2 regions of the Megasphaera sueciensis genome follow, and region 1 is predicted to be linked to the other one. Evidence: a T-box and tRNA genes for the amino acid it is inferred to sense, from the RefSeq annotation. Region 1 holds a T-box; the other holds one or more tRNA genes.
The links. The T-box of region 1 lies ahead of thrS (threonine--tRNA ligase). A T-box ahead of a tRNA ligase gene usually reads a tRNA of that ligase, here a tRNA-Thr.
Positions count from the first base shown of each region.

Region 2: it has a tRNA-Thr gene. The T-box ahead of thrS (threonine--tRNA ligase) is inferred to sense a tRNA for this amino acid. The anticodon was not compared.

Region 1 covers NZ_CP116939.1:528,477-551,636, forward strand. The annotation lists gene NXG62_RS02615 (glycosyl hydrolase family 18 protein) at 1-606, shown strand, start outside; gene leuS (leucine--tRNA ligase) at 985-3,459, shown strand; gene NXG62_RS02625 (NUDIX hydrolase) at 3,550-4,164, shown strand; gene NXG62_RS02630 (acyl-CoA dehydrogenase) at 4,689-5,828, shown strand; gene NXG62_RS02635 (electron transfer flavoprotein subunit beta/FixA family protein) at 5,908-6,711, shown strand; gene NXG62_RS02640 (electron transfer flavoprotein subunit alpha/FixB family protein) at 6,733-7,740, shown strand; T-box leader at 7,967-8,184, shown strand; gene thrS (threonine--tRNA ligase) at 8,225-10,132, shown strand; gene ylqF (ribosome biogenesis GTPase YlqF) at 10,377-11,246, shown strand; gene NXG62_RS02655 (ribonuclease HII) at 11,246-12,028, shown strand; gene NXG62_RS02660 (magnesium transporter CorA family protein) at 12,124-13,077, opposite strand; gene NXG62_RS02665 (LysR substrate-binding domain-containing protein) at 13,422-14,309, shown strand; gene pxpB (5-oxoprolinase subunit PxpB) at 14,347-15,087, shown strand; gene NXG62_RS02675 (biotin-dependent carboxyltransferase family protein) at 15,101-16,072, shown strand; gene NXG62_RS02680 (NRAMP family divalent metal transporter) at 16,384-17,604, shown strand; gene NXG62_RS02685 (putative hydro-lyase) at 17,651-18,439, shown strand; gene NXG62_RS02690 (LamB/YcsF family protein) at 18,448-19,206, shown strand; gene pxpB (5-oxoprolinase subunit PxpB) at 19,213-19,938, shown strand; gene NXG62_RS02700 (biotin-dependent carboxyltransferase family protein) at 19,935-20,933, shown strand; gene NXG62_RS02705 (acetyl-CoA carboxylase biotin carboxyl carrier protein) at 20,990-21,400, shown strand; gene accC (acetyl-CoA carboxylase biotin carboxylase subunit) at 21,413-22,768, shown strand; gene smc (chromosome segregation protein SMC) at 22,905-23,160, shown strand, end outside.
Region 2 covers NZ_CP116939.1:1,830,668-1,840,282, reverse strand. The annotation lists gene ilvC (ketol-acid reductoisomerase) at 1-683, shown strand, start outside; gene ilvD (dihydroxy-acid dehydratase) at 713-2,365, shown strand; gene NXG62_RS08850 (bile acid:sodium symporter family protein) at 2,375-3,328, shown strand; gene NXG62_RS08845 (ATP-binding protein) at 3,412-4,641, shown strand; gene NXG62_RS08840 (purple acid phosphatase family protein) at 4,660-5,895, opposite strand; tRNA gene NXG62_RS08835 (tRNA-Thr) at 6,100-6,175, shown strand; gene NXG62_RS08830 (Hsp20/alpha crystallin family protein) at 6,763-7,200, shown strand; gene NXG62_RS08825 (relaxase/mobilization nuclease domain-containing protein) at 7,283-7,774, opposite strand; gene NXG62_RS08820 (hypothetical protein) at 7,823-8,245, opposite strand; gene NXG62_RS08815 (Hsp20 family protein) at 8,351-8,488, shown strand; gene NXG62_RS08810 (relaxase/mobilization nuclease domain-containing protein) at 8,580-8,819, opposite strand; gene NXG62_RS08805 (hypothetical protein) at 9,110-9,373, opposite strand.

The sequences.
Region 1 (23,160 bases):
GCCTACGGACTTACTATTTCTATGGACGTGACGGCTATCTCCGATAATCCCAATTGGTCTCAGGTTTATGACCGAGCTTCCTTGGCTAAACAACTGGATTATGTAGTACTGATGGCCTATGATCAATTCGGCAGAGCCAGTACCGTTGCCGGACCTAATGCATCGTACCCATGGGTCGAAGCCAGTGTAAGAAAAATAATAACTGTCGTTCCGCCGAATAAACTGATTCTCGGTATGCCTTTATATATGCGCACCTGGTACGAAACCAATGATCCAGGAACACTTCCTTCCGATATGAAGACTTGGTCGCAGCGACCGGCACAGGTCCGTGTTTCTTTTCCGCGTTCCCTTGATGTCAGAACGTTGACGATGTCGGACAGCCAAAAGCTGTTTGTCCGTTTTAAAAAAGATATACGCTGGGATGAAAATTTGAAATTATATTATATGGAATTGCCGATTGCGGAAGGGCAAATTAAAATATGGTTTGAAGATGAAAAGTCTTTGCAATATAAATATTTGCTGTTATCTTCCTATCATCTGGCAGGAGCCGCTTTTTGGCGCAAAGGGTTTGAAACGAAAGATTTTTGGCAGGGCTTTCCCCTATAAATTGGAAAATGAAAATATTTCATGCTTTTATACTTTACAAAAAAGTGATAGCGTAGTAGAATATGTAACATCTATAAGGTAAGCAATGATTGGGAATGATAAACAACAGCGTTTCAGAGAGCCGGCGATGGTGGAAATCCGGTACACCGGAAGTTTATTTACTCACCCGGGAGCTTCTTATACTGAAAAACAGTAAGTATAAGCGTTTGATGGGCGTTAACCGTAAGACGGAATATATTTCGTCGTAATGAGAGCCAATTAGGGTGGTACAGCGATCATACGCCCCTAACGATGCATTGCAGGCATTGTTAGGGGCTTTTCTTTTTGTGATAGATACCATGTATAGGTTTGATTTGTATGTATAGGAGGCATGTGTTAATGATGGAAAAGTATATCCCACAGGAAATTGAAAAAAAATGGCAAAAAAAATGGCTGGATGAAAAGGTGGACTGTTGTCCGGATGATAATGGAAAACCGCCGTATTATGTCTTGGAAATGTTTCCGTATCCATCGGGAAACCTTCACATGGGGCATGTACGCAATTATTCTATTGGGGATGTTATTGCCAGATATAAACGGATGACGGGGTTCAATGTTTTGCATCCAATGGGATGGGATTCGTTCGGGATGCCTGCGGAAAATGCTGCTATCAAAAACAATATTCCGCCGGCGGTGTGGACACTGGATAACATATCCAATATGAAACGCCAGCAGCAAGCATTAGGACTTTCCTATGATTGGGACCGGGAAGCAACAACTTGTAAAGAGGATTATTATAAATGGAATCAATGGCTTTTTGAATTGTTTTATAAAAAAGGCCTTGTATACAGAAAAAAAGCGAAGGTAAACTGGTGTGAAAACTGTAATACTGTTTTGGCAAATGAACAAGTTATCGATGGTAAGTGCTGGCGCTGTGATTCCGATGTTGTAAAAAAAGACCTGAAACAATGGTTCATAAAAATCACGGATTATGCGGATCGTCTGCTGCAGGATTTGAATAAGCTGGATGGCTGGCCGGAACGTGTAAAGACGATGCAAAAAAATTGGATTGGACGCAGCGAAGGGGCTGAATTTGATTTTATTATTCCAGAAATAGACAAAAAAATATCAATGTTCTCTACACGGGTAGATACTATTTTTGGTGTAACATATATTGTATTGGCTCCAGAACATCCGTATGTGGTGGAATTGATTAAAGGCAAGAAAAATGAAACAGAACTTCGGAATTTTATCACACGTATGAAAAATATGAATGATATGGACCGTACTTCGGACGATGTCGAAAAAGAAGGCATGTTTACTGGTTCGTATGCTGTAAATCCTGTTAATAATGAAAAAGTACCTATTTGGATTGCCAATTACGTTTTGATTGATTATGGTACAGGCGCAGTTATGGGCGTTCCGGGCCATGATGAACGTGACTGGGAGTTTGCTAAAAAATATCATTTGCCGATTCGGCTGGTAGTTCAGAATAGAGAAGAAACATTAGATTTGGATACAATGGAAACAGCATACCATGATCCTGGGATTTTGGTTCATTCCGGTGCTTTTAACGGGTTGACTGATGAAGAAGGACGTAAAGCTATTACGAAATGGCTGGTGGAACATAAATTGGGCCATGGCACAGTAAATTATAAACTGCGAGATTGGCTTATTTCCCGTCAACGGTACTGGGGAACACCCATTCCGGTTATTTATTGTGATACCTGCGGAGAACAGCTTGTTCCTGAAGACCAGTTGCCGATTACGCTGCCTACGGATGTTAAATTTACGGCGGGAGCTGTGTCCCCGTTGGCAACAAGCGAACATTTTGTTCATTGCACTTGTCCGAAATGCGGGGGTCCGGCCCGGCGCGAAACGGATACTATGGATACATTTTTTGATTCTTCATGGTATTATTTACGATATACGGATGCAAAAAATAATCAAGCTGCCTTCGATTCGAAAAAAGCCAATCATTGGATGGCCGTTGATCAATATATTGGCGGCATTGAACATGCTATCCTGCATTTGCTCTATTCCCGCTTCTTTATGAAAGTGTTGTACGATGCCGGGTTGGTGGAAGACGATGAACCATTTACCCGCCTATTAACACAAGGAATGGTCCTGATGGATGGCAGTAAAATGTCAAAATCCAAAGGAAATGTTGTGTCTCCGGAAGAAATTGTACAAAAATACGGAGCGGATACGGCACGATTGTTTATCTTGTTTGCCGCACCGCCGGAACGTGATTTGGAATGGTCTGATCAAGGAGTGGAAGGGTCTTTCCGTTTTCTAAATCGTGTATGGCGCATTTTTGGACAATACATGGAATTAATGAAACAAGGAACTCCTACCGCTCAAGAGTATACAGAAGATGAAAAAGAACTTCGTTTTGTAGAACATACCTCTATTGGAAAGGTTACAGAAGGCGTTACTGGTAAATATAACTTTAATACAGCGATTAGTTCTATTATGGAAATGGTCAATGCGATGTATGCATATGCAGGTAAGCATCAGACAATCCGGAAGGATTTAGCTCTGGAGGTAAATAAAAATCTGTTATTGCTTCTGGCTCCGTTTACGCCGCATATCACAGAAGAATTATGGCATGATGCAGGATTTGAAGGGAGTGTTCATGAAGCAGCCTGGCCGGAAGTGGATGCTTCGGCTTTGGTTGTCGATGAAATTCAAATACCTATACAAATTAATGGTAAAGTTCGCGAACGTATTACAATACCTGTCGATGTTACGAGTGAAGAAATGAGAGAAAAAGTGTTAGCAATGCCTCGTGTAAAAGAATGTATAGATGGCAGGACGATTATTAAATATATTGTTATTCCGCAAAAAATTATTAATATCGTTGTAAAATAAGTAAAAAAAGATACTCATGTAAAAATGAGTATCTTTTTTTACATTCATTTGCTATCATAAATAGATATAGAGGTAAAGGAGAACATAGGAATGAATACTGAAAAATGGAGCAATATAAAGGTAAAACAGTCACCTGTGCTGCGTAATAAACAATGTGCAGTGTTAGTTCCGCTTATTGAAAATAAGGGGAATCTTGGTGTTTTGTTTGAAGTTCGCAGCAGCAAGCTTAGCTGGCAGCCGGGCGATATTTGTTTTCCTGGAGGCGGCAGAGAAAATACAGATATTTCTTTTGAACATACGGCAGTCCGGGAGACAATGGAAGAATTAGGGACATCAAAAAATCAAATTCAGATGCTCGGGAGACTGGATTATGTCGAGTCTCCCGTCGGGGTAACCGTATGGCCTTTTGTTGGGATAATAGAAGCCGGCTGTATTACTATAAGCAAGCAGGAAGTAGAGGAAATTTTTATTGTGCCTGTACAATGGTTTCTCGCCCACGATCCGGAACGTTTCTGCATGGAAATTGCCACAAGACCGGCATCTGGATTTCCGGATGTCATTGCCAAGCAATTATCTTGGCAGTGGCGTAAACGCTCTTCGTATGATATTTACATGTATCAATATGAGAATAAAACAATTTGGGGAATTACAGCGCATATCGTTAAAAATTTTATTAGCCAATATCGCCGCATAGAAATGCTATAGTATTTCTACTATGCTATTTAGTCATAAATAAATTATTTGTTATATTGTTTTTTTATAATAAAAAAAGTATTGTTGTTTGTTATATTGTGTTACTTATTGCACAATATAATTTCTAAGAAGTAGCTATAATACTAGCATTTCTATTATTTTATGCAGATAAAGTTCGTAGAATGTTTTGGATAAGCCAGATGAAAAAGTATGTTTCAAGGAACAAAAAAGATTACATATGATAATAAATTTTAATGGGTTAGCTATGAGAAAAAAAAATAATAATATTGACTCAAGTGTTGCTTTTTCTATTGATTTAATTTGTGAAAAGTTGTACAATTCAGATGTGGGAGATTAGAACAATCGTGTATATGCCGTGTGCATGTATCGTTGTCTAATTGTGGTTATCATAGCTGCTACAGGCTTTCGAAAACACCTGCAAAAGTTAGTTAACAGCGGCAATAACTATATCTTTTTACAATGCTTTTTAGTTTAAACTAAATAGTAAAAACATTCTAAAGGAGAGTGGAAGAATCATGGATTTTAACATGACGGAAGATCAACAAATGTTTGTAAAATTGGCTAAAGACTTTGGTGAAAAAAGATTAGCCCCGACTATTACCGAACGTGACCATCAAGGTATTTTTGATGAAGCAATCATCAAAGAAATGCTCGAAATGGGTTTGGGCGGCACATATTTCCCAGAAGAATACGGCGGAGCTGGTGCCGATGTATTGAGCTACATCATGACGGTAGAAGAACTGGCCAAATATGATGCAGGCGTCAGCATTACGTTGTCCGGAACCGTATCCTTGTGTGCAAATCCGATTTTTGAATACGGGACAGAAGAACAGAAGAAAAAATTCTTAACTCCGCTTTGTGAAGGCTCGAAACTGGGTGCGTTCGGCTTAACAGAACCGAATGCCGGCACCGATGCTTCCGGCCAGCAGACCGTTGCAGTAAAAGAAGGCGACCATTATATTTTGAATGGTTCCAAAATCTTTATCACCAACGCAGGCGCAGCTGATATCTATATTGTATTCGCTATGACGGATAAGAGCCAGGGCAACCATGGTATTACGGCATTCATTCTGGAAAAAGGGATGGAAGGCTTTACCTTTGGCAAGAAAGAAGACAAACTCGGGATCCACACGTCTCAGACGATGGAACTCGTATTCCAAAATGTAAAAGTTCCTGCTGAAAATATGCTCGGTCAGGAAGGGAAAGGCTTTAAGATTGCTATGCAGACCTTGGACGGCGGCCGTATCGGGGTAGCCGCACAGGCATTGGGAATCGCGGAAGCCGCTTTGAAAGACGCTGTTGAATATTCCAAACAACGTGTACAGTTCGGCAAACCGATCTGCAAATTCCAAGCTATTTCCTTCAAACTGGCAGATATGGCAATGAAGATCGAAGCCGCGAGAAACCTGGTATACAAAGCAGCGATGAAGAAACAGGAAAAGAAACCGTATTCCGTGGATGCTGCGATGGCAAAATGCTATGCTTCGGATGTAGCTATGGAAGTTGCGGTTGACGCCGTGCAGATTTTCGGCGGCTACGGCTACAGCGAAGAATATCCCGTTGCCCGTCATCTGCGTGATGCAAAGATTACACAGATATATGAAGGCACGAACGAAGTACAGCGCATGGTTACTTCGGGTGCGTTATTGCGGTAATTGGCATGACAAAGCAGGTTTGATTGTTGCGTAATCAAGCTGTGGAGACAAGAAAACATTTTTAGGAGGTTAGCGTAATATGGAAATATTGGTATGTGTAAAACAAGTACCAGACACGGCAGAAGTAAAAATCGATCCAGTGAAACATACCGTCATTCGTGCGGGTGTGCCTAACATCTTTAATCCATTTGACCAGAATGCGTTGGAAGCAGCGCTGCAGTTAAAGGATGAACAGGGAGCTAAGGTAACGCTGCTCTCTATGGGGCCGCCGCAGGCTGTGGAAGTACTTCGTGAAGGACTGGCCATGGGAGCCGATGAAGCGTATTTGCTGACAGACAGAAAAGTCGGCGGTTCGGATACCCTGGCAACCGGCTACTGCCTGGCACAGGCAGTTAGAAAAGTAGCGGAACTACAGGGGCTGGACCATTTCGACATAATTCTCTGCGGCAAGCAGGCTATTGATGGAGATACAGCTCAGGTCGGTCCGCAGATAGCAGCGGAACTCGGTATTCCACAGATCACTTACGCAGCTCATATCGCAGTAGAAGGAGAAAAAGTAACGGTAAAACAGCAGAATGAAGAAGGGTATATCGTTACGGAAGCATCGTTCCCCGTTCTCATTACGGCTGTAAAAGAATTAAATGAACCGCGGTTCCCGACCATTCGCGGAACCATGAAGGCGAAACGCCGGGAAATACCAACCTTGTCGGCAGAGGATATCAAAGTAGACGAAAGCCGGATCGGCTTGAGCGGCTCGCCGACGAATGTCCGCAAAATCTTCACTCCGCCTCAGAGAACGCAGGGTCTTATTTTGAACAATGAAGATGTTGCTGTATCTGTTGCTACGTTGATGGAAAAATTAGCAGAACAGAAGATAATTTAATTCTAAGGAGGAAACGTGAAGATGGATTTGGCTAATTACAAAGGCGTGTATGTCATCGCTGAACAATTTGAAGGCAAACTGCGCAATGTATCGTTGGAATTGTTAGGCCAGGGCAGGATATTGGCCGACAAAATCGGAGACGAAGTAGGGGCCGTCTTGATCGGCAGCGGGGTAACCCCGCTGGCTCAGGAATTGATTGCCCACGGAGCGCATAAGGTATATGTGTATGACGACCCGAGACTGGAACAATACAATACGACGGCGTATGCGAAGGTATTGCAGCACTTCTTTGAAGAAGTAAAACCGAACGTATTTCTGGTAGGGGCGACGAATATCGGACGGGATTTAGGACCGCGCGTAGCCAATGTATTAAAGACCGGTCTGACAGCAGACTGCACGGGACTGGATGTGGATGACGACGGAAAGACGATCGTATGGACGCGTCCGGCACTGGGCGGGAATATCATGGCAGAAATCGTATGCCGTGAAAATCGGCCGCAGATGGGTACGGTTCGACCGAATGTATTTAAGAAACCGGCAGCCGACGCATCCGCGACGGGCGAAATCATCAACATGAAGGCGGAACTGAGTGATGGCGACTTCATGACGAAGTTCGTAGAACTGATTAAAATGGGCGGCGGCGGCGTCAAGATAGAAGAAGCCGACGTTATCATATCCGGCGGCCGAGGAATGAACGGCTCGGAACCGTTCGAAGGAATGCTGAAGGAACTGGCGACCTTGCTGGGAGGAGCCGTAGGAGCTTCCCGTGCTGCGGTAGATGCCGGCTGGATAGATGCACTGCATCAGGTAGGACAGACCGGAAAGACTGTAGGCCCGAAGATTTATGTGGCTTGCGGGATATCCGGGGCAATCCAGCATTTAGCGGGTATGACAGGATCGGACTGCATCATCGCGATCAACAAAGATCCGGATGCTCCTATCTTCCAGGTTTGCGACTATGGTATCGTAGGAGATGCGTTTGAAGTAGTTCCTAAGATCACAGAAGCGATCAAAAAACTTAAAGGTTGATTTTTGATCATATAAAAGGCTGCTGCTGTTATGCGGCAGCCTTTTAATTTTGTTTTCCATGATAACATGGGTTAGTAAGATCGGCATATCCATATGTGTGTGATTGGTATTGTATCACGATAGGAATACTGTCAGTAAAAGATATAGTAACACGAATATAAAGTTTCTTGACTTTATATTCGTACAGTCGTATAATTACGTCATACATAGAATATAGTTATATATGTAAACAGCTTAGATAAGGACATGACAGGCCGTATGTTTTATTCAGAGAGGAGTATGAATGGTGTGAGTACTCTATAAAACTAGTTTTGTTACCGCCTTGGAGCTTGTGGGAAGAATATGTAGTATTCCTTCACGGTCGTACCGTTATAACGCTTGAGTACATGAGCATATTGCTTATGAACTAGGGTGGAACCACGTGAGTAAACTCTCGTCCCTTGAGGATGAGAGTTTTTTTGTACAAAAAAGGAGGATGTTTTATATGGCTGAATTAATTTTGAAAGACGGAAGCAAAAAGTCCTTTGCTGATGGTATTTCTTTACAGCAAGCTGTACATGAAATCAGTAACAGTTTGGAAAAAAAAGTGTTAGTTGCTAAAGTTAATGATCAGGTAACGGATTTAAGAGAAACTATCGTTGATGGTTCTCACGTTGAATTTTTAACCTTTGCGGATCAAGAGGGGAAAGATACTCTTCGGCACACTGCGTCCCATATTATGGCGCAGGCCGTTAAAAGACTTTTTAAAGATGTGAAGTTAGCCATTGGTCCGTCTATTGAAAACGGTTTTTATTATGATTTTGATACAGAACATCGTTTTACACAAGATGATTTTGTTTCTATTGAAGAAGAAATGCGTAAAATTGTTAAAGAAAACCTTCCACTTACAAAAGAACTTGTTTCTCGTACCGATGCGATTAACCTGTTTACTGATATGAAGGAAGAGTACAAAGTCGAACTTATTCAAGATTTACCGGAAGATGCTCAAATTTCTCTTTACCGTCAGGGAGAATATGTTGATCTTTGCGCAGGTCCTCATGTTGCGGCTACGGGCCAAGTAAAAGCTTTTAAGCTTCAAACCGTGGCAGGTGCTTATTGGCGCGGTGATGAACATAATAAAATGCTGCAGCGTATCTATGGTACTGCCTTTTTGAAGCAAGAAGACTTAGATGAATATCTCCACATGCTTGAAGAAGCAGAAAAACGTGATCATCGTAAACTTGGCAAGGAATTGGATTTATTCAGTTTTCACGAAGAAGGACCTGGATTTCCTTTCTTTCATCCCAAAGGAATGGTTCTTCGGAAGAATCTTTTAAAACTTTGGTATGAACTTCATGAAGAAGCAGAATATGATGAAATCAGTACTCCTATGATTTTAAATCGACAGTTGTGGGAACAATCCGGTCATTGGGATCATTATCGTGATAATATGTATTTTACTACTATTGACAATGAACCATATGCCATTAAACCGATGAATTGTCCTGGCGGCATTCTTGTTTATAAGAGTAAAATTCACAGTTATCGTGATTTCCCGATGCGAATGGCCGAATTGGGACTCGTACACCGGCATGAATTACATGGAGCACTTCATGGACTCTTCCGTGTTCGCTGCTTTACGCAAGATGATGCACATATTTTTATGCTGCCGAGTCAGATGAAGGAAGAATTAAAGGGTGTCATGGATCTTTTTGCTAAAGCCTATGGAATCTTTGGTTTGGAATATCATGTGGAATTGTCTACACGTCCTGACGACTCCATGGGATCTGATGAAATTTGGGAATTGGCGACGAATACGCTGCGCGAAGTTGTCGAAGAAAAAGGTGTGCCGTATGTTATTAATGAAGGCGACGGCGCTTTCTACGGACCCAAACTTGATTTTCATGTTAAAGATTCCATTGGCCGTACTTGGCAGTGTGGTACTATTCAGCTAGATATGCTGATGCCGGAACGTTTTGATATGACTTATATCGGAGAAGATGGACAAAAACATCGTCCTGTTATGATTCACCGTACTTGCTTCGGCAGTGTGGAACGTTTCCTTGGCATTCTTATTGAAAATTATGCGGGAGCGTTTCCTGTTTGGCTGGCTCCGGTTCAAATTAAATTGCTTCCTATTACAGATAAGCATTTGCCCCATGCGTTGGCTTTGCGTAAAAAATTCAAAAAACTTGGCATTCGTGTTGAAGTAGATGAAAGCAATGAAAAAATAGGGTACAAGATTCGTAAAGCACAAATGGAAAAAGTCCCGTATATGGGTATTATTGGGGATAAAGAAGTCGAAGGCAACACCTTGTCTCTTCGTGATCGCAGCAAAGGAGATATAGGCGCCAAATCTGTCGATGAAGTCATTGCCCATATTCAGGAATTGAATGAATCCCGTAAAGGATAAGAAGATACATATAATATAAGATATTGTAAAAATTTCAATAAAACAATATAATTAAAATAAGCAAGGCATATAGAATTTCATGAAAAGGAGTTCCATATGCCTTCCTTGTTGTTTATATATTTATGTCGTCAGCTGATTTGGCATGTAAAGTCAGACAGCTTTTTTTGCAGTTGTTATGTTTCGGCAGCATTTGTGAAGCAAGAATAGAAATAACAGAAACATTACGGCGAATAGAGAGGAATTTATGATTATTAATTGGTATCCCGGCCACATGGCAAAAGCCAGACGGCTGATTGAAGAAAATATAAAGATGATGGATGTAGTCATTGAATTGCTGGATGCACGTATACCTATAAGCAGTTCTAATCCGATGATTTCGAGAATGATAGGGGAAAAGCCGTCGGTCTTAGTACTCAATAAAGCAGATCTTGCAGATGAGGCAGTGCTTAAAAAATGGATAGTTTATTATAAACAGCAGGGACGTATTGTTATTGCACTGGACAGTAAAGGGGGAAAAGGGGTAAAGCCTTTGGTAGCAGAAGTTAGAAAGCTGGCAGCTCCGAAACTGGAACATTGGCAAAAAAGGGGACTTAAGACACGAAGTGTCCGGACGATGATCTTGGGTATTCCTAATGTGGGTAAATCAACGTTGATTAATAAGTTATCCCGCAGCAGCGTAGCCAGAACAGCCGATAAGCCGGGAGAAACCAAAGGAAAACAATGGGTGCGTATTGCCAATCAGCTTGATTTATTGGATACGCCGGGAGTACTATGGCCTAAATTGGAAAATCAAATATGTGCATACCGATTAGCTGCTACCGGTGCTATTTCGGATACGGTTTTTGATATGCAGGATGTAGTGACAAAGTTAATCGGCGAATTACGTGTACATTACCCGCAGAAACTTTGTGACCGGTATAAAATAGATCGGTTGTCGGGAACACCGCAGGAAACAATCGAATACATCGGCAGAAAACGAGGGTGTATTGTAGCTGGAAACATGATAGATTTGGAAAAAACGTATAAACTTATTTTAAAAGAATATCGAGAAGGAAAAATAGGAGAGATTTCATTGGATCGTGTAGAAGACTTTGCTATAAAAGGTAAACTATAATGGATATTTCAAAAGTAAGTGTAAAAGATATAAGAAAAATGTTGGAAAATGAGGAAACACATATTCCGTCATTATTGGAGGCGATGGAGGCGGATTCCCGGCATTCCGTCTATAAATTAAGAACTGCATTTTTAAAACGAAAACTGCGTGAAGAACAAGAACGGGAACGATTGGAGGCTATGTTTTCTTTTGAAACATTTTACTATAACCAAGGTATCTATCATATAGCGGGTGTTGATGAAGCGGGGCGTGGTCCTGTTGCCGGTCCGGTTATGGTTGCCGCTGTTATTTTACCGCCGTTTTGGGAATGTCCGGGTTTGAATGACAGTAAAAAAGTAGCACCTAAAAAAAGGGAAATTTTATATGATATAATTATGAAAGAAGCAGTGGCTGTATCTTGTATCGCTAAATCAGAAGAAGATATTGATGCCCTTGATATTTATCATGCGACACAACAGGGAATGTATGAGGCCGTAGGTGCATTGAAAATACAGGCACAGTCTGTATTGGTTGATGCAATGCCGCTTCCGGCTTTAACTGTTTCACACCGTTCTATTATAAAGGGTGATGCAAAAAGCGCATCTATAGCAGCCGCTTCTATTGTTGCAAAGGTCACACGAGATCGATTAATGAATAAGTACGACAAACAATATCCGCAATATGGATTCTCTGAACATAAAGGATATTTGACGCAAAAGCATTTGGAGGCGATACAACAATTTGGACCCTGCCCTATTCATCGCCATTCTTTTGAACCAATAAAATCAATGATACAGAAATAAACAAATAGCAGTCCATGCCATTGAGGGTATTTTTAACATAAAAAAAATCTGTAACAAGATTTTTATCTGTTACAGATTCGAAGAATCGCAATAAATTAAAATAAATGCTTTTTCCAAAGCATAAACGCAGCACCCGTGGCACAAACGAAAGATACGCCAACAACAAGCCAAAACCCGATTTGACTGTCAGAGAAAGGAACGGGAACATTCATTCCCCATAAACTGAAAATAATGGTAGGAACAGCGAGAATAATTGTGATGGATGCCAGAAACTTCATTACAATATTCAAGTTGTTGGAAATAATAGAAGCAAATGTGTCCATCATGTTGATTAAAATGTTGGAATACATTTCAACCATTTCAATAGCCTGTTTATTTTCGATAATAACATCTTCCAGCAGGTCTTCGTCTTCTTCATACATTTTCAGGAGATGCCGCAATGATTCATTGCGGCGAAGACGAAGGATTTTTTCCATGACAATACCGTTGCCGCGCAGGGCGGAAGTAAAATAGGTAAGGGATTTCTGCAGTTCTAAGAGCATAAAAAATTCTTTGTTCTGCATGGAATGCCGCAGTATCGATTCAATGTCGTCGGTACGGTGATTTATTTGCTGCAGATATCTTAAAAATAGAGTAGCTGTCCGATACATAATTTGAAAAAGAAACCGTGTCTTTTTAAAAGTACAAAATAAAGGGTATTTGTTTTTTGTAAATGCCCTGATTACTTCCGTTTCTTCCAGACAAATGGTAATAATAAAATCAGGGGTAATAAATATGCCGAGAGGCAGTGTATCATAACTGTCCGTTTCACGAAGAATAGGGATATTGATGACAATGAAAACATAGTTGTCTTCTAGTTCTACATGAGAACGTTCTTCTGTATCCAATGCTGTTTTTAAAACGTCTGTCGGAATTTCTGTAATCATAGAAACTAATTGTAAATCTTCTGAATCGGGGTTTACGATATTAATCCAAGAACCTTTTTCGGCAGAGGCTAAAGAAATATTATTTTCTAAATGTCCATTAGTATGCTTATAAATTTGAAACATTATAACTCCTCCGTCGGTAAAGTAGGTATACACCCAAACTCTAATATAATCAGAAAAACGAGGCTCGTCAAGTATATTTTTTGATTTTACTAAATACAATGTATCAATGTATATAAAATACATGAAGTTTTTTAATATTGAGGGAATGATTGTCTGATGGCGGCCATTGCCGTACGGGCGGCTGAAGATTTACTAATGTATGAATTTCGGAAGTATCAGGAAATTCTGTTTTGTGCAGTAAATTAAATGTATCGTTTGAAAATTTTATTTACATTAGCCGTTATTGGATATATGCATTGATAATTTTTTTGAAAAGCAAGTAAAATAGACAGGAGGTCTGTTTTTTGGAAATCCGGCAATTGAAAACATTTATGAGTATTGTGAAGTTAGGCAGCTTTTCTCAAGCAGCTCGTTTTCTGGGATACACGCAGTCAACGGTAACGACACATATTCAATTATTAGAACGAGAATTAAACATTGCACTTTTTGAACGGTTTGGACGTCAGCTGATGCTGACAACGGATGGGGAACGTTTATATGACTATGCAGAAGAAATTGTAAAATTATCTGAAAATGCTAAAAATGAATTGGAGAATATAGATATTCCGCACGGGGTAATTACGATTGGGATACCTGAATCCATCTGTGCCTACCATTTAACCCAGTTGATGAAAGAATACAATGCGTTATATCCGGATGTGAATTTGAAATTAAAAATAGATGACAGTATCAATTTTTGCTATTTGCTGCGAAAAAATGTAATAGATATTGCATTTTTTCTAAGTAAAACAATACAAGACAGTGATTTAAGAAGTGAGTTTTTGTGGGTGGAAAAAATTGTAATGGTTGCTGCACCTGAAAATCCATTGGCAAAATTAGAAAAAGTTACAGCAGAACAGTTACAAGGACAAAAATTGATTTTTACTGATTTATCTAATAGTTATCAAATAATACTAAACGAATATTTAATAGAAAAGTCAATCCAGCTTCCGATGATTTTGGAATTGGAATCTATTGATATGATAAAACAATTTGTTATCAGTAATTTGGGAATTACTATATTGCCGCTGGCAGCAGTTCAAAAAGAGCTTGAAACCGAAAAATTGGTGATTCTGCCGTGGCAGGGGGTAAAGTTAAATACGAATGCATATCTTGTTTATCATAAGGAAAAATATTTTTCTTGTGCTATTAAGGCTTTTATTAAACTTGTAAAAGAACGGCTCTTAAAATAAAGATAACAAATTTTGTGACATGGAGTTGAGAATTTTATTGAAAAATATAGTAGAGGGAATAAAAATATTGACTGCCGGAGAATGTGGAGTGGTCGTTGAATTTGGTACTAGTATTTCTCCTGCGGTGAATCGATTGGTTCAACAATTGACACAAATAATAAAAAATGCTGAATGGGAAGGAATACGCGAAGTAGTGCCGACATATCGGTCAGCAGCTATTTATTATGATCCCATGATTATTTCGTATGAAGAAGTGTGCAAGCATATCCGACAATATATTCAGCTGCTTAAACCGGAACAGCATGACGCAGTTTCACCGGTTATTGTACAGATACCTGTTTGTTATGGCGGCGTTTTGGGACCTGATCTGGAATATGTTGCAAAATATACAGGATTAACGCCTGAAGAAGTTATTCGTATTCATACATCACGATCCTATCTGGTTTATATGCTGGGATTTACACCCGGATATCCTTATCTCGGGGGATTATCAAAAAAATTAATAACGCCGCGGTTAGATAAGCCGCGGCGTAATGTGCCGGAAGGTTCTGTTGGAATAGGCGGGAATCAAACAGGCTTTTATACTAGCCAGACTCCCGGAGAGTGGTGGCTTATAGGCAGAACTCCTTTAAAAGGATTTAATCCGGCGTTGCGTCATCCTTTTTTAGTCAATGCGGGTGAGTACGTACAATTTGTGGAAATAAAAATTGATGAATATTTTGCGATTCGCAAAGATGTTTTAAAGGGTACATACAGACTTCATATATGCCGTTCATAGGAGGATACTGAGTATGATTACTGTTATAAAACAGGGAAATTTGGCAACCATTCAAGATGAAGGCCGGCGTGGATATCAGGCCTGGGGAATGCCTGTTTCCGGTGCCATGGATCAGTATGCCTGCCATATGGCCAATTTACTGGCAGGAAATAAAGTAAGTGCTGCTCTTATCGAAATGGTTAAAGAAGGACTTATTCTTAAATTTGATAAAAGTCAATTGGTTTCTGTATGCGGAGCAGATATGCAAGGTATGGTCAATGACAATCCTATTGAAAACTGGTCTTCTTTTGTCGTACCCGATGGAGGAACTCTTTCTTTTGGCGGGGCTGTGTCCGGTCAGTGTGCATATATAGCGGTACATGGCGGTTTTGATGTTCCGAAGGTATTAGGAAGCCGTTCTACCTATACAGTCGCAGGAATTGGAGGGTATGAGGGAAGAATGTTGCATCAGGGGGACATGTTGTATTTGGCGGATGATAAGGAAAAAAAAGTGTGTACGACAAAAATACCACCGGCCTATATACCTCGTTATGATAGGGAATGCACGCTGCGTATTATGATGGGACCGCAGGATTCATTATTTTCACAGGAATCAATACATCAATTTTTGACTGGAACATATGTTGTGGAATCATCCAATAGAGTGGCATATCAACTGACAGGGCCTAAAATTATGCCGATAGCTAAAACCAATATAGTATCAGATGCAGTAAGTCCGGGGGCTGTTCAAATTCCTTCAGGCGGGGCTCCGTGTATTGTGGCAGCTGCAGATCATGGAACCACACGGGGTTTTGCTAAAATTGGATATGTTATTCAAGCAGACCTTATGAATTTAACACAAGCAAAAGATGGGAATAAAATTCATTTTGTGGCGGTGACACAGCAGGAGGCCGTGAAATATTTAAAACAGGAACAGCAGGATTACGAGGCGGTAAAAGATTACATTGAAAAGAGTTATTTTCGTACATTCAAAAAAAATGAATAACCCTATTCATTTTTTCAATTTTAATTTATCGAACAAGCATGTTATAATAAATCAAACAAAAGATTAAAAGAGCGATGGTGCTTCAGACAGAATCAAACTGTTTGAAGTACCCTTTTTTTTTGGATACGGAAAGGGGGCGGCATGTGGGCATTATCGTATTTCTGTACGACGTAGAAAAGAAAATAATAAGTTTTATTATGCATAAATACTGTGTAAATTAAATTCGCAGCGTATTTGGCGTTTTTTTCTATGGATTATGTTTCGCCATTATTTTAATTTTAAATATAGTATGTGAAAGGAGAATCATAGAAATGGAGACAGAAAATAAAATCTTGAAAGAAGAAAATAGATTTAAAGTTAAAAACAGCATACAATCGTATTTAGGGGCCATTTTTTTAATGGCTATCACCGCAATCGGGCCAGGATTTTTAATGCAGACCACGGTGTTTACACAAAAGACGGGTGCCAGTTTTGGCTTTGTTATTTTGGCATCGGTAGTAATCGACATCGCGGTACAAATTAATGTCTGGAGAATTATTATTGCTTCGGGAAAACGAGGCCAGGAAATAGGAAATATGGTGTTTCCCGGTCTGGGGTATTGTATATCTATCCTTATTGTTTTGGGTGGTTTGTGCTTTAATATTGGCAACATTGCCGGAGCTGCTTTGGGCTTGAATGTTTTGTTTGGTTTGGATGTTACCCTAGCCGCAGTTATCAGCGGCTGCATTGCCTTGTCGATTTTTTGCTTTAAACGTGTTGGCGAAATTATGGATAAATTTGTCAGTACCTTTGGTATTGTTCGTATTCTTTTAGCGTTATTCGTAGCAGTGGCGGCGCTGCCTCCGGTCAGAGAAGCGGCAGTTAAAACAGTAATGCCCGATCAAATTGATATTATGGCTCTGGTTACCTTGGTAGGCGGAAGTGTAGGCGGCTATATCACGTTTTCTGGAGGGCACCGTTTATTAGACTCTGGTATTAGTGGAATAAAACATGTTGCACAGGCAACACGCAGTGCCATCAGCGGTATCTTGATTACGGGAGTTATGCGTATTATTTTATTTTTAGGTGCTCTGGGTGTTATTACGCATGGGTATTTCATTGATCCGGCGAATCCAGCTGCTTCTGTATTTCAGGCTGCTGCCGGAGATATTGGATATAAATTATTCGGTATCGTTATTTGGTCTGCAGGTACCACCTCCGTTATTGGATGTGCCTATACGTCTGTATCGTTCTTAAAATCATTTAGTCCTAAGATTGATGAATATTATAGCAAAATTATTATTGGATTTATTATTTTTTCAACTTTGGTTTTTGTTATTGTAGGACAGCCTGTACGGGTTTTGGTTATTGTCGGTACGATAAACGGATTTATTTTACCTTTGGCTCTTGCCTCTATTCTTGTAGGTGCGTACAATAAAAAAATTGTAGGAGAATACAAACACCCCGTTTGGATGACCGTGGCGGGCGCCTGTGTTGCCGTGCTGATGGGATGGATGAGCATTCATACTGTTATTACGCAATTCTTACAATAATATATCACAGGTTTTCATAAAATGATAAAAAAGGATGTGTAGTATAATGACGTATAGTACGATGAAGCCAAAAGAAGTTCGGCAGCTTATAAAAGAAAAAAAGATAACAACATGTACAAGTGGGATGTGTAATGGATATGCCCAGGCGAATTTAGCAATATTACCCAAAGAACTTGCTTTTGATTTTTTGTTATTTACACAGCGCAATCCTAAACCGTGTCCGGTTCTGGATGTTACGGAAATCGGCTGTCCGGAACCTAAATTGGCAGCTCCCGGTGCTGATATACGGTATGATATTCCAAAATATCGCATTTACCGTTATGGAAAAATGACGGATGAAGTGACTGATTTAAGCACCTACTGGCGTGATGATTTAGTTGCATTTCTTTTGGGCTGCAGTTTTTCCTTTGAAGGTCCTATGCTGGATGCCGGCTTGGAAGTACGGCATATTACGGAAAATCATAATGTCCCTATGTATATTACGAATATTCCTTGTACTCCCGCAGGTGTTTTCCGTGGTCCTATGGTTGTTTCCATGCGTCCCATGAAGCCGAAGGATGCAATTAGAGCTACGCAGGTAACAAGCCGTATGCCGTCCGTTCACGGAGCGCCTGTCCATATTGGTAATCCGGCGGACATTGGTATTAAAGATATTTCAAAACCTGATTTTGGTGATCCATCGACACTATATCCCGGTGAGATTCCCGTATTCTGGGCTTGTGGAGTTACTCCGCAGGCTGTGGCTATGTCGGTCAAACCGGAATTTATGATTACACATGCACCGGGGCATATGTTTATTACAGATTTATGGAACGCTGATTTAAGTGTACTGTAGGAGGAACGATGTATTCTATTGATATAAACAGTGATTTAGGAGAAAGCTTTGGCGCATATACGATAGGCAGCGACAAGGAAATATTAAAGCATGTTACTTCGGCTAACATTGCCTGTGGATTTCATGCCGGTGATCCTGTTGTGATGGAAAAGACAGTATCACTTGCTGTCCAAAATGGAGTGGCCTTGGGGGCCCATCCGGGATTGCCCGATCTTGTCGGTTTTGGCCGGCGAAAGATTGACATAAAGCCGGAGGAAGCCTATGCTATAGTTATCTACCAGGTAGGCGCCTTGAAAGCGTTTGCGGATGCTCGCAAGGTAGCGGTACAACATGTAAAACCCCATGGTGCATTATATAATATGGCGGCAAAGAATCCGGCTCTGGCAGAAGCAATTGCCAGAGCGGTATATGCGGTAGATCCAAAATTGATGTTATATGGTCTTGCCGGAAGCCAGCTTATTATACAAGCTGAAAAATTGGGATTGTCAACGGCCAGTGAAGTTTTTGCTGATAGAACCTATCAGCCGGACGGTTCTCTCACCCCGCGCAGTCAACCCAATGCGATGATAACGGATGAAGAAGAATCTATTTTCCAAGTTCTCCGCATGATCAAAGAAGGGGTTGTCCGGGCACAAAATGGTCAGGATATTCCTGTACGTGCTGATACAGTATGTGTCCATGGGGATGGGGTGAAGGCGTTGGCTTTTGCTGATAAAATCCATCGTACATTGGAATTGCAGGGAATTCAGGTCAAGTCGTTTTGCTGAGGTGTTATGATGAGTCAAATTGATTTTTCTATTCAATCATTGGGAGAAACCGCGTTATGTGTGTCTTTTGGACACGTCATTTCTCCCGATATACATAAGCATGTGCGTTCGCTGGGGGAATTCCTGGAAAAAAATCCATTTCCCGGATTTCGTGAATGCATTTTATCATATACGGCAGTAACTGTATTATATGACCCTTTCGTTGTACATCGGCAACAGCAGGAAATAGAAACAGCAGCATTGTTTGTCGAACAGTACATTAAAGATGCAACGGAGGCGGCTGAAAGAGAGCCGCTTCCTGCCGCTGCGGTTGTATCTATTCCCGTATGCTACGGCGGCGACTATGGACCGGATCTGGATTTTGTTGCGCAACGTCATGGCTTGACAGCGGAAGAAGTAGTGGCGATTCATACGAAAAGTGAATATTTAGTATATATGATTGGATTTTGTCCCGGATTTCCGTATATGGGGGGATTAGATGAACGAATTGCTACTCCCCGCCGGCAAAGTCCGCGTTTGGAAATTCCGGCTCGCAGTGTCGGAATTGCGGGGATGCAGACGGGAGCGTACCCATTGGCTACTCCCGGCGGGTGGCAGATTATAGGGCGTTGTGCGGTGGACTTATTTACACCGGCAGGAGAAACACCCAGTTTATTAAAATCCGGAGATATTGTGCATTTTGTTTCAATCGATAAAGAAGAATACAGGCAGATGAGGGGGGATACACAATGAGTATATTCGTCCTCCGTCCGGGAATGTTATCAACCTTGCAAGATAGGGGGCGCCAAGGATATCAGAAATATGGCGTACTCGTATCGGGCGCAATGGATGAAGAAGCGCTGCGGTTGGGAAATATTCTCGTTGGCAATGAACAAAGTGAAGCAGCTTTGGAAATTACCATGATGGGACCTGTATTGAAATTCTCTGAAAATTTGTTGATAGCTCTTACCGGAGCTGACCTGCAGCCGACTGTCAATGACGTAGCGATACCCATGTGGCGTCCTGTTTTGATCAAAGCGGAATCGGTATTGCGTTTTGGACGGCCTGTACAGGGCTGCCGTACCTATTTGTGTGTATCCGGCGGATATAATGTCCCATCGGTGATGGGCAGTAAAAGTACCTACCTTAGAGCGGGATTTGGCGGATTTAAAGGAAGAGCGGTACAGACCGGCGATGTTTTGGAGCTGGGAGAGATATCTTCTTTGGGACGCAAGATAATCCGCTCTCTGCAAGATGAAGGAGAGTACGAAACAGCTCGCTGGTATATACAACCTGCCTATAGACTGAATGGTGAAAACGGGCAGCCCATACGTATTACGAAAGGACTTCAATATAAGTATTTTTCAGAGGAAACTAAGCATCATCTGGTTTCTAAAGATTTCCGCATTACTATCCATGCGGATCGCATGGGGTATCGTTTGGATGGCTGTAAACTAGAACTTATCAATCCGCTGGAAATGATTTCAGAAGCGGCAATACAAGGAACGATACAAGTACCTGCCGACGGGAATCCAATCATTCTTATGTCAGATAGACAAAGTGTAGCGGGGTATCCGAAAATTGCACAAGTCAGCATGGTGGATATGAGCCGTCTGGCACAATGCAAGCCCGGTGATAAGGTAAGGTTTTCCTTAATTACATCCCAACAAGCCGAGGGACTGCTGATACAGCGGGAACAATATATTAATGATGTTGCCGTTTCTGTAAAGTATCGGTTTGCGCAGTAAAAAATATTTTCCCGTGCGCTATCTGATGCGGGAAGAATGTGAGGCCCATTGTGGACATGAAAGAAGTCGAAGCATTAATACAAATGTTTGAAAATTCGTCTTTGACGGAATTAAAGATAAAAGATAAGGATTTTTCTATTGAGTTGATACGTACTGCGGCAGAAACAGTTGCCACGGAGCACGCTGATACTCCGGCAGTACTTCCTGCTGCGGCGTCTTCAGATGTGGAAAAAACGATTACAGCGCCGATGGTGGGGACCTTTTATACAGCAGCGAATCCCAATGCGGAACCATTTGTCCGTGTGGGAGATGCAGTTACCATTGACACGACGGTTTGTGTATTGGAAGCAATGAAAGTATTTACAGAAGTTCCGGCTGATATGAGTGGAACAATAACGAAAATTCTTGTATCGGACGGGGATTTCGTAGAATATGGACAACCTCTGTTTAAAATCAAGATTAATTAGAGGAGAATTATTGTGAAAATAAAAAAAGTTTTAATCGCCAACCGGGGAGAAATTGCCGTTCGTATTATTAAAGCTTGCCATGAACTGGATATTAAAGCGGTTGCGGTATATTCCACGGCAGATAAAGCCGCTATGCATGTTTTGCAAGCAGATGAAGCATATTGCATTGGCCCGGCACCTGCGGCGAAAAGTTATTTGAATGTAACCGCCTTGCTTACCGTTGCAAAAGCAGTGCATGCAGATGCGATTCATCCGGGATATGGATTTTTGGCGGAAAATGCTGATTTTGCGGATGCTTGTACATCCGCCGGGTTTATTTTTATTGGTCCTGATGGAAATGCGATCCGATGCATGGGAGATAAATCCCAAGCTCGGATGACGATGCTTCATGCTGATGTTCCGGTAGTTCCGGGGACGGCAGATCTTATTCATTATATAGAAGAAGGAGAATTGGTAGCGTCCCAAATCGGCTATCCTGTTCTTATTAAAGCCACTGCCGGCGGCGGCGGTAAGGGAATGCGCGTTGTCGAAAATGAGCGCGATTTAAAAAAAGCGCTTCATGAAGCGACGCAGGAAGCGACACGTAACTTTGGCAACGGCGGGGTGTATCTGGAAAAATATTTAACGCATGCTCATCATGTAGAAATCCAGATTATGGCGGATTCCTTTGGAAATGTGGTTGCCTTAGGCGAACGAGATTGCTCGACACAACGCCGTCATCAAAAAGTTATTGAAGAGGCGCCGTCCCCCATTATGGATGCGGTGATGCGCCGTAAAATGAGTGCTGCGGCTGTTGCTGCCGCAAAAGCTGTACGGTATTGCGGCGCTGGCACGGTGGAGTTTATTGTCGATGAAAACAGAAATTTTTATTTTATGGAAATGAATACACGTATTCAAGTTGAACATGGTGTTTCGGAAATGGTAACAAATACGGATCTTGTTCAAACGCAGATCCGTGTAGCTGCCGGCGAACCGCTTCCATGGCGGCAAGAGGATATACATATAGATGGCTGGTCTGTAGAATGCCGCATTAATGCAGAAGATCCGTCCAACAAATTTATGCCGAGCCCGGGGAAAATAACAACCTATGCGCCTCCTCAGGGAGAGGGAATTCGAATTGATTCCTGTGTGCTTGCCGGCTCGGAAATCAGTCCCTTTTATGATTCGATGGTAGCCAAAGTTCTGGTCAAGGCGCCCACGCGTGCGCTGGCTATACAAAAAATGATTCACGTTCTTGATAATTTTCATATCGAAGGAATAAAAACGACGATTCATTTGCAGCGAAATATTTTAGCAGGAAAAGTATTTCAAGAAGGAAAAATGGACACGAATTATTTAGAGGAACATTTGGATGAATATCTATCATAGGAACGTATGTAGAGTAATTGCTATATCATATTAGATTGTACGGTATGTGTGAAGGGACTAGTATCTAGTCCCTTTTTTGTATACTCGATGATGTGGTATAATAAAATGAAATGCTTTAAGAAAGAGGTATACGCGGGTGCAATTACTGAAAATGGAGCTGCGGGGATTTAAATCCTTCGCTGATAAGACAACGCTTACATTTGACAAAGGGATTACGGCTATTGTCGGTCCTAATGGAAGCGGCAAAAGCAATATATCCGATGCCGTCCGATGGGTTATGGGAGAGCAGAATGTTCGTCAGTTGAGAGGACAAAAATCAGAAGATATTATCTTTGCGGGTACAGAAAAACGCCGTCCTCAGGGAGCGGCCGAAGTGTCTCTTTATTTTGATA
Region 2 (9,615 bases), 1.3 Mb from region 1:
GCTTTAACGTTCATTTCAAACAGATTGTTCCGGCGGCAGATATCGATGTGTTTATGGTGGCACCTAAGGGTCCGGGTCATTTGGTACGGCGTACTTTTGTGGAAGGCGGCGGGGTTCCGGATGTATTTGCCGTAGAACAGGATGCTACGGGACACGCGTTTGATTTGGCGCTGGCCTATGCACGGGGAATCGGCGGCACTCGTTCGGGAGTTATACAGACCACTTTCCAGGAAGAAACGGAAACCGACCTTTTCGGAGAACAGGCGGTATTGTGCGGCGGTGTAACACATCTGATTACGGCTGGTTTTGAAACCTTGTGTGAAGCAGGGTATCAGCCGGAAATCGCCTATTTTGAATGCTTTCATGAAATGAAGCTTATCGTGGATCTCATGTATGAAGGCGGGATGGCTAACATGCGCAGCTCCATCAGTGATACTGCTGAATATGGTGATTATAAAATAGGTCCGCGTATTGTAACGGAAAAAACCAAAGCCGAAATGAAGCAAGTGCTGAAGGAAATTCAGGAAGGCACCTTTGCCAAAAACTGGTTGTTGGAAAACAAAGCAGCCGGCCGTGCGGAATTCTTAGCGCTGCGCAAGAAACATGCGGAACACCCTGTTGAAAAAGTCGGAGGTAAACTTCGCAATATGATGTCGTGGCTTAAAGAAGAAAAAGCGGATTAATACAAAAAGCGGAAACGGAGGAAATCGATATGCGGAGTGATATAGTAAAAAAAGGAAGTACCCGGACGGCCCATCGGACGTTGTTCCATGCCATGGGGTATTCGGACGAAGACTTGGAAAAACCGTTGATCGGGATCGTCAATGCATTCAATGAAATTATTCCGGGGCATATGCATCTGCGGGAAATCGCCCAGGCGGTAAAGCTGGGGGTTGCAGCAGCCGGCGGGACGCCGATCGAGTTTCCGGCGATCGGGATCTGTGATGGGATTGCCATGGGCCATGACGGCATGAAATATCCGCTGGCCAGCCGGGAATTGATCTGCGATTCCATCGAAGCCATGGCCAACGGTCACGCTTTCGACGGACTGGTCATGATCCCGAACTGCGATAAAATCGTGCCCGGTATGCTGATGGCGGCAGGCCGGGTAAATATCCCGACGGTGGTAGTCAGCGGCGGACCGATGCAGGCGGGACGCTATAAAGGCAAGGATATCAGTGTCAGTACGATGTTTGAAGCCGCAGGGAAACTGGAATCGGGGCAGATTACGGAAGCGGAAATGGCAGATATGGAAAATAAGGCCTGTCCCGGGTGCGGATCCTGTGCCGGCCTGTTCACGGCCAATACGATGAACTGCATGACCGAAGTATTGGGGATGGGACTGCCGGGGAACGGAACAATCCCGGCCGCCTATTTCGGAGCGCGGCGGATCCTGGCCAAGAAGGCCGGCGCGGTCGTCCTGGATCTGGTGAGACGGGACATCAAACCGCGGGATATCATGACGCAGGAATCCTTTGAAAATGCCATCGCTGTAGATATGGCGATCGGCGGGTCGACGAATACGGTACTGCATCTGCCGGCCATCGCCCATGAAGCAGGAATCGAACTGCCGCTGCAGAAGTTCGATGAAATCAGTAAAAAAGCCGCGTATATCTGCAAGATGAGCCCGGGCGGCAGCTACCATATGCAGGATCTGGGAGAAGCCGGCGGGATCTGTGCGGTCATGAAGGAATTGACCAAGCTGGGAATCATCCATACGGAAGCCCGGACAGTCACGGGCAGCATCGGGGAACGAATTGCCCATGCTGTGATCGAACGGCCGGAGGTGATCCATACGGTGGAAACGGCGTATATGCATAAAGGCGGGATCGCAATCCTGAGCGGGAACCTGGCACCCGATGGGGCCGTGATCAAGGAAAGTGCCGTAGATGCAGATCTGCTGGTCTACACAGGGAGCGCCAAATGCTTCAACTCGGAAGAAGCCGCGATAACGGCGATCATAGACGGACAGATCCATGAAGGCGACGTGGTGGTGATTCGGTATGAAGGGCCCAAAGGCGGTCCGGGGATGCGGGAGATGCTGAACCCGACAGCCGTCATTACCGGGATGGGGCTGAAGGTAGCCCTGCTGACCGATGGACGGTTCAGCGGAGCCAGCCGCGGAGCCTGTATCGGCCATATATCGCCGGAAGCGATGGAAGGCGGGCCGATAGCTCTGATTAAGGACGGCGATACGATCGCCATCGATATCCCGGGGAGAAAGCTGGAACTGTGCGTGAGCGACGAGGAACTGGCGGCGCGCCGGGCAGCATGGAAACAGCCGGAACCGAAGGTCAAGAGCGGGTACCTGTCGCGGTATGCCAAGCTGGTAACGTCAGCCAATACGGGCGCGGTGCTGGAATAAGGAGGGCCTATGGAAACGGCAGAGAAGCTTTGTAAATTCATTACGAAATACTTTACGGTGTGGGTGGTACTGTTTGCCGCCCTGGCGTTCTTTGTACCGGGGCCGTTCATGGGAATGGGCGGCTGGGTGACGTGGCTGCTGTCGCTGATCATGCTGTCGATGGGACTGACGATGACGCCGAAGGACTTCAAGCTGGTGCTGACGCGGCCGAAGGATGTGATCTTCGGGATCGTGCTGCGGTATGCGATCATGCCGTGCGTGGCGTTTGGGGTAGGAAAAGTGCTGGGGCTGGATCCGATGCTGGCAGCCGGACTGATCCTGGTAGGCTGCTGTCCCAGCGGGACGGCGTCGAATGTGATGACGTTCATCGCAAAAGGGGATACGGCGCTGTCCGTAACGATATCGAGCGTCAATACCCTGCTGGCACCGATTTTGACACCGGCCCTGTTTATGGCACTGGCGGGCTCGCTGATCCCGATAGATGCAGCGGCGCTGCTGCTGGATATCTGCAAGGTAGTGCTCGTTCCGATCATCATCGGGATAGGAATCCGGATGGCGGCGTCGCGGGTGGTGGATCACTTGGTGGGGATTATCCCGGTAGTATCGGTGGTGGCGATCGTGATGATCATTACGATCGTGGTAGCACTGAATGCACAGCGGCTGGCTACGGTGGCAGGAATCGCGGCGCTGGCGGTAGTGCTGCATAACTGCCTGGGCCTGAGTCTGGGATACGGCGTATCGCGGAGTCTGGGACGGATGAACCACTATAAGAGCAAGGCCGTGGCGTTTGAGATCGGGATGGAAAATTCGGGGCTGGCCGTGGCGCTGGCACTGGCGCATCTGGATCCGATGGCGGCGATTCCGGGAGCGATTTTCAGTGTATGGCACAATTTTTCAGGGTCGATACTGGCGGGCTATTGGGCCAGCCGCAGTGACGACGGTGACAGTGAGGAAGCAAAATAAGCAAGGTATAGAGGAAGTTATATATATGATAAACAAGGGCGCTGGGGCTCAAGCGTCCTTGTTCAATATAAGGAGGGGATTGTATGGCATATCCTGATTTGCACCTGCTGGTCGCCTGCCGCAGTTTTTTGAAGGAAGATATTTTTCGAACTTTGTTTGATGTGCAGGATGATCCCCGGGATAAAGAAGCGCAGAGTCGATTTGCGGCAGTGTTACTGCAGCAAGCTGAAGAAAAAGGCCTGCAGGGAAATGTCTTTTCAGCATATCTGGTGTATCTCTTGGGAGAAGGAGATACGATTGCGGCCCAGACAATAGAATCCAAAGGCACCTATGGGGCAGGACTTAAGCAAGTTTTGACACAAGACATGAAACTCCTGCTACCGTATGTGAAAAGCAAAGCGTCGGATTTCATAGAAGGGACATTTCTCGATGACTATACGCCGGCTCGGTCGTTGATAGATGAATGCAGTGCTTCTTTAACCAGAAACTTGATGGCTTGTGAAGATGCCGTGTCGGCAGCCGCTGTCCTTTTGGAACAATACAGTCGGTATGGACGCGGTACCTTGGCACGGCATCTTGCCTTTCGTATTGCCCATGATGGAAAATTTATCGGTATTGATGATTTTCCCACCCTTTTTTGGGAAGATCTCATTGGATATGAAACGCAGAAAGAAAAACTTCGGATCAATACCCGCAATTTTGTCCAGGGAAAACAGGCCAACAACGTGCTGCTGACCGGGGCCAGAGGTACAGGTAAATCGACGGCAGTAAAAGCGTTGGCCAATATATACCATACAGAAGGGCTGCGCCTTATTCAAATTACACGGGATCAACTTGTCCAGCTTTCGGCGGTTATGCAAAAACTGAGCAATATTAAAAGCAAAAAATTTATTTTATTTTTTGATGATTTGTCTTTTGATGAAGGTGAATCGGGATATAAATATTTAAAGTCTGCTATTGATGGCAGTGTAATGGCCCAGCCGGAAAACGTTCTCATTTATGCCACCTCCAACCGGCGTCATTTGCTCAAAGAGACATGGCAAGACCGTAAGGAAGAACTGGAAGAGGTATACCGGCATGATAGTGCCAATGAATCTATTTCCCTTTCCGATCGATTTGGCTTGATACTTCATTATGAATCGCCGACACAAGAAGAATATTTGAAAATAATTGATCATGAGCTGAAAAAATCAGGTATCACATTAGCTAAAAGTGAACTTCGTATCCAAGGGATCCGCTGGGAAATGGAGCATTCCGGCAGGAATGGACGCATTGCTGCACAATTTGTCAAATGGTATTTGGGAAATGTATGAGGCGTGGCGGCTATCCGATCAGGTTGTTGTTTTGATCCTTGTCATATCAATAACGGTTCCGTCTGTTTTATAAGCAGTAACGACGAAATCCTTTGGCTCTACGAGAAGTGTAAGATACATGGGCATATCCATTGGATTATAATATACTTCATCAAAGCGTTTGCGGACGGAGGCATCCCAAGTTTCCGTGCCGCTGCGTCCCGTCGTAATATAAATCGTGCCGGCGGCAGCTGTCCGATTGTTTTTTACAGGCGAAGTGCGAGCGTAACAATGCTCATGAGCTGTAAAAACGAGAGGAACATTGTATTTATCGAAAATAGGCATGAAGGTTTTGCCGTTTATATCCAAAACACCGTGATACGGACTGTCCCAAGGAGGACGATGCATGAGTACAATAATCCGCTTTTTATTTTGGGTTGCTTTAGCTAAATCACGATCCAGCCATTGTGCTTCGTTTTCCATCATATTCGGGTGATTTTCATGTATTTCTTCATAATCGGTATTGAGGGAAACGTAATGGACATCGCCGTAATCAAACGAATAAGCCAGCCGGTTCTGATCGCGGGGACCGCCGTAGGGCACAGAGAACAAGGCCTTATAGGTGTAGGGTTCTGCAAATTTCCAATGTAAGCTGTACGCCTCATGATTTCCCAAGACTGGGGCAATGGGAATATGCGAAGTCAGAACATTGGCATTTTCATACCAGCTTTTCCATTGATACCAAGCCTGGCCGTTATCTGTAATATCCCCCATCATAATAAAAAATGCAGCATCGGGACTTTTTTTCCAAGCCGTCTGAGCGGTCTGGCCCCAAACAGAATAATCTACAGACTGAGAATCGCCAAAAACGAGAACTTTATAACGAGCTAACTGTTCCGGCGTTGTCTTGAAAGGAATCCATGCAGTAGCAGTACCATCTGCACGAATACGATATTCATAGGACGTATCAGGCTTTAATTTTTTAATATAGGCTCCGTATGTGTTTGTCGGAGGATTTTGCGGATCATACGCGGGTGGTCGTTTAGGTGCTGTAACATAAGCCGATTGGACATTCGTACTTCCCGGTTGCCGATACTGGACGGTGTAATCCTTGCGAGCCGTATCATTCTGCCAAGATACGGTGAAAGCGGTCGCTGAATTTTCCGACACAACCTGCACTAAATTATCGATAGGCACCTGCGTATCTGCTGCCCATATGGGAAATCCCATACAAGAAATAAGACCGGTAATACACGCTGTTAGTAATTTTTTCATATATGCTCATTTCTTTTCCTATTGTTTTAGTATAACAACAGTATTGTATCATGAATTCCACAGGAAGCAAGAATAAAACTTCTATTTGTAACAATACGTACGAACTACATAAAAATATCAGCTAATAAAACGGACAATACCTGTCAAAAAAAGAAAAAAATCTTGACAAAAACAGCGTAGAAACTATATAATATATGAGTACTCGCCACTTTAGCTCAGCTGGTAGAGCATCTCATTCGTAATGAGAGGGTCGTTGGTTCAAATCCGATAAGTGGCTCCAGTAAACATCAAGGTTTCCGGTTAATCCGGAAGCCTTATTTTTTGTTTTTGATAAAAATGCGCCTTATTTTGCGCCTTAAAAATCGTATTGACCATAATGGCTTTACGAAAAGTGGTACTTAAAGCGCCATATTTATGAGGTATATATCTGTATTTTATGCTACGTAAAATCAATAAAGTGATGCAGTTTATCATTTTTTACTTGTCCGTTTGTCCTGTCTGTCCGCTAAAATAATTAGGGGTATATAGTATGATGAGAATCAGATTGTTTTATATAACGCACTGGACAAGGGACAAATACTTCGTCTTTGTCCTGTTACGTAAGTGGACAAAGCAAAGCAATAAACAGCCATAATATGCATCACTTTTGTAAAAATAGAAGAGGTATAACTATACTGGTTTGTATGCTCTATGATTGAATGATACAAGCGAGACATATTATTGGCACTCACTTGACAAGAGTGCTAATAATATGTATACTATACATGTAAGCAGGAAAAGAAAGAAGTAGCTTACCATAAAAAGTCAAAAGGTCAAATGCAATCCTGCAGATATGATTTTTGATTTGATTGAAGGGAGATTGTTACTATGAAAAATTTATTGCCTGTTAATGTTGATAACTTTTTTTCTCCGGATCCCATATTTGATAATTTTTTCAATCGGTTCTTACAACCAATAAAATTTAGTCAGATGACGCTTCCGAAAGTTGATGTACAAGATACAGACAAAGCTTATATTGTTACCGCTGATTTACCGGGTGTTGCAAAGGAAGATATTACCATTACCTATGATAATGATGTTTTGGCCATTGCTGCACAGCATAATCAGGAAAAAGAAGAACAAGATAAAGATACAAACTACATCCGTAAAGAACGGGTAAGTAGTGCTTTCAGTCGGCAGTTTGTTGTTCACAATATTGAAAAAGATAACATAGAAGCTGCCTTTTCTAATGGCGTCTTAACAATTACATTACCGAAAACAGATTCAGCTGCTGTAGACGCTACACACCGCATCGATATTAAATAATCGGTGCTGAATCATATAGATTTCACTTTATGTTAGCCGTTCCAGAATTTTCTGGAACGGCTTTTAAAATGTGTGAATTTACCTATATACTGTATGATCCATATTTTTCCCAGTGATATTGGGGAATACCGGAAAAACCAAAATCAGTTAAGATTTTATTTATGTCTCGAATCATCGTACAGAAGCTGCTTCGTGTAGACCGAAAGCGTTTACCCGTTAGAAAATCTGTATTATTGGCAATAAAATGGGCATGAAGATGATCGGTATTGATATGCAGGCTATGTACTACTTGGTAATGATTTCCTCCATAGTTAGAAAAATATTGATTGATGCAGGCCATGCATTGGAAAAACTGATTGATTGGATAACCATCTTCGGGAGCTAAACTGATCAAGTATTCGTAAAATGCTTTGCCTTCCAGTGAATCTCTGGGAGATGTTGGAGAAGGGGGAAAACATGTTTTTGCATATATCATTTCCTCATAGGGATAGTGTGTACTGATATACTGTCCATAAATCAATTCTTTTTTTGTTGCCAAAGGGTTCAGTATATAATTTATTCGTTGGGATAACATCACGCAGTCATCCCTGTTTTTTCGATGCACAACTTTAAAAATTGACATTTATTTTACCGTAATCCTTTCTGCAACCTGTTTTAGTTTTGTAGTACGGTTCATGATATCTTGCATCTGTATATGGTTTTGCATAACAAGCATTGTAAGAGAATTAGCAATTTGCTCTCCGTATTCGCTACATAGAAGGGGAGATAATTGAGTAATGTATTGATTTTGCCGGTCGACCTTTTGACTTAAATTTGAAATTTCATTGTCTATTGCTAACATCCCTTGATTTACTTCGTTATGGGTTTTAGCTAGCTGTATTAACATTTCTTTTCCATAGGGTGTGTAGGTTATTTGACCGTCCCGTATCAATTTTCTTAAAAATGCACTGGGTGTTAGTTGTGTTTCCTGCAGCTTTTCCTGCAAGATGGAATTGGTTTCTTCGTCAACGTGAAAATGAATGTCTGTACTATTAGCTTTCTTCATTAGAAATTCCTCCATAAAGTAATATAATTTTCAGCATGATTGTATAACTTGATATAATAGTATATCCATATTTATAATATGTTATATAATTTTTATTAGCCTTATATAATAGATATTGTAGTATTTCGCAATATTGACAAAGATAAGATAGAAGCTGCCTTTTCTAATGGTATCTTAACGATTACATTACCGAAAACAGATCCAGCTGTTGTAGATGCTATTCATCGTATCGATATTAAATAATCGGTGCTGAATCATATAGATTTCACTTTATGTTAGCCGTTCCGGAATTTTCTGGAACGGCTTTTAAAATGTTTGGATTTATCGATATACTTTATGATCCATATTTTTCCCAGTGATATTGGGGAATACCGGAAAAACCAAAATCAGTCAAGATTTTATTTATATCTCGAATCATCGTACAAAAACTACTTCGTGTAGACCGAAAGCGTTTACCCGTCAGAAAATCTGTATTATTGGCAATAAAATGGGCATGAAGATGATCAGTATTGATATGCAGGCTATGTACTACTTGGTAATGATTTTCTCCATAGTTAGAAAAATATTGATTGATACAGACCATGCATTGGAAGAACGGATTGATGGGGTAACCATCTTCGGGGCTAAGCTAACGACGTATTCGTAAAATGCCTTGCCCTGCAGGGGATCTCTGGGAGATGTTGGAGAAGGGGGAAAACATGTTTTTGCATATATCATTTCCTCATAGGGATAGTGTGTGCTGATATACTGTCCATAAATCAACTCTTTTTTTGTTGCCAAAGGGTTCAGTATATAATTTATTCGTTGGGATAACATCACGCAGTCATCCCTGTTTTTTCGATGCACAACTTTAAAAATTGACATTTATTTTACCGTAATCCTTTCTGCAACCTGTTTTAGTTTTGTAGTACGGTTCATGATATCTTGCATCTGTATATGGTTTTGCATAACAAGCATTGTAAGAGAATTAGCAATTTGCTCTCCGTATTCGCTACATAGAAAGGGAGATAATTGAGTAATGTATTGATTTTGTTGGTCGATCTTTTGACTTAAGTTTGAAATTTCATTGTCTATTGCTAACATTCCTTGGTTCACTTCATTATGGGTTTTAGCTAGCTGTATTAACATTTCTTTTCCATAGGGCGTGTAGGTTATTTGACCGTCCCGTATCAATTTTCTTAAAAATGCACTGGGTGTTGTGTTAGTTGTGTTTCCTGCAGCTTTTCCTGCAAGATGGAATTGGTTTCTTCGTCAACGTGAAAATGAATGTCTGTACTATTAGCTTTCTTCATTAGAAATTCCTCCATAAAGTAATATAATTTTCAGCATGATTGTATAACTTGAAATAATAGTATATCCATATTTATGAT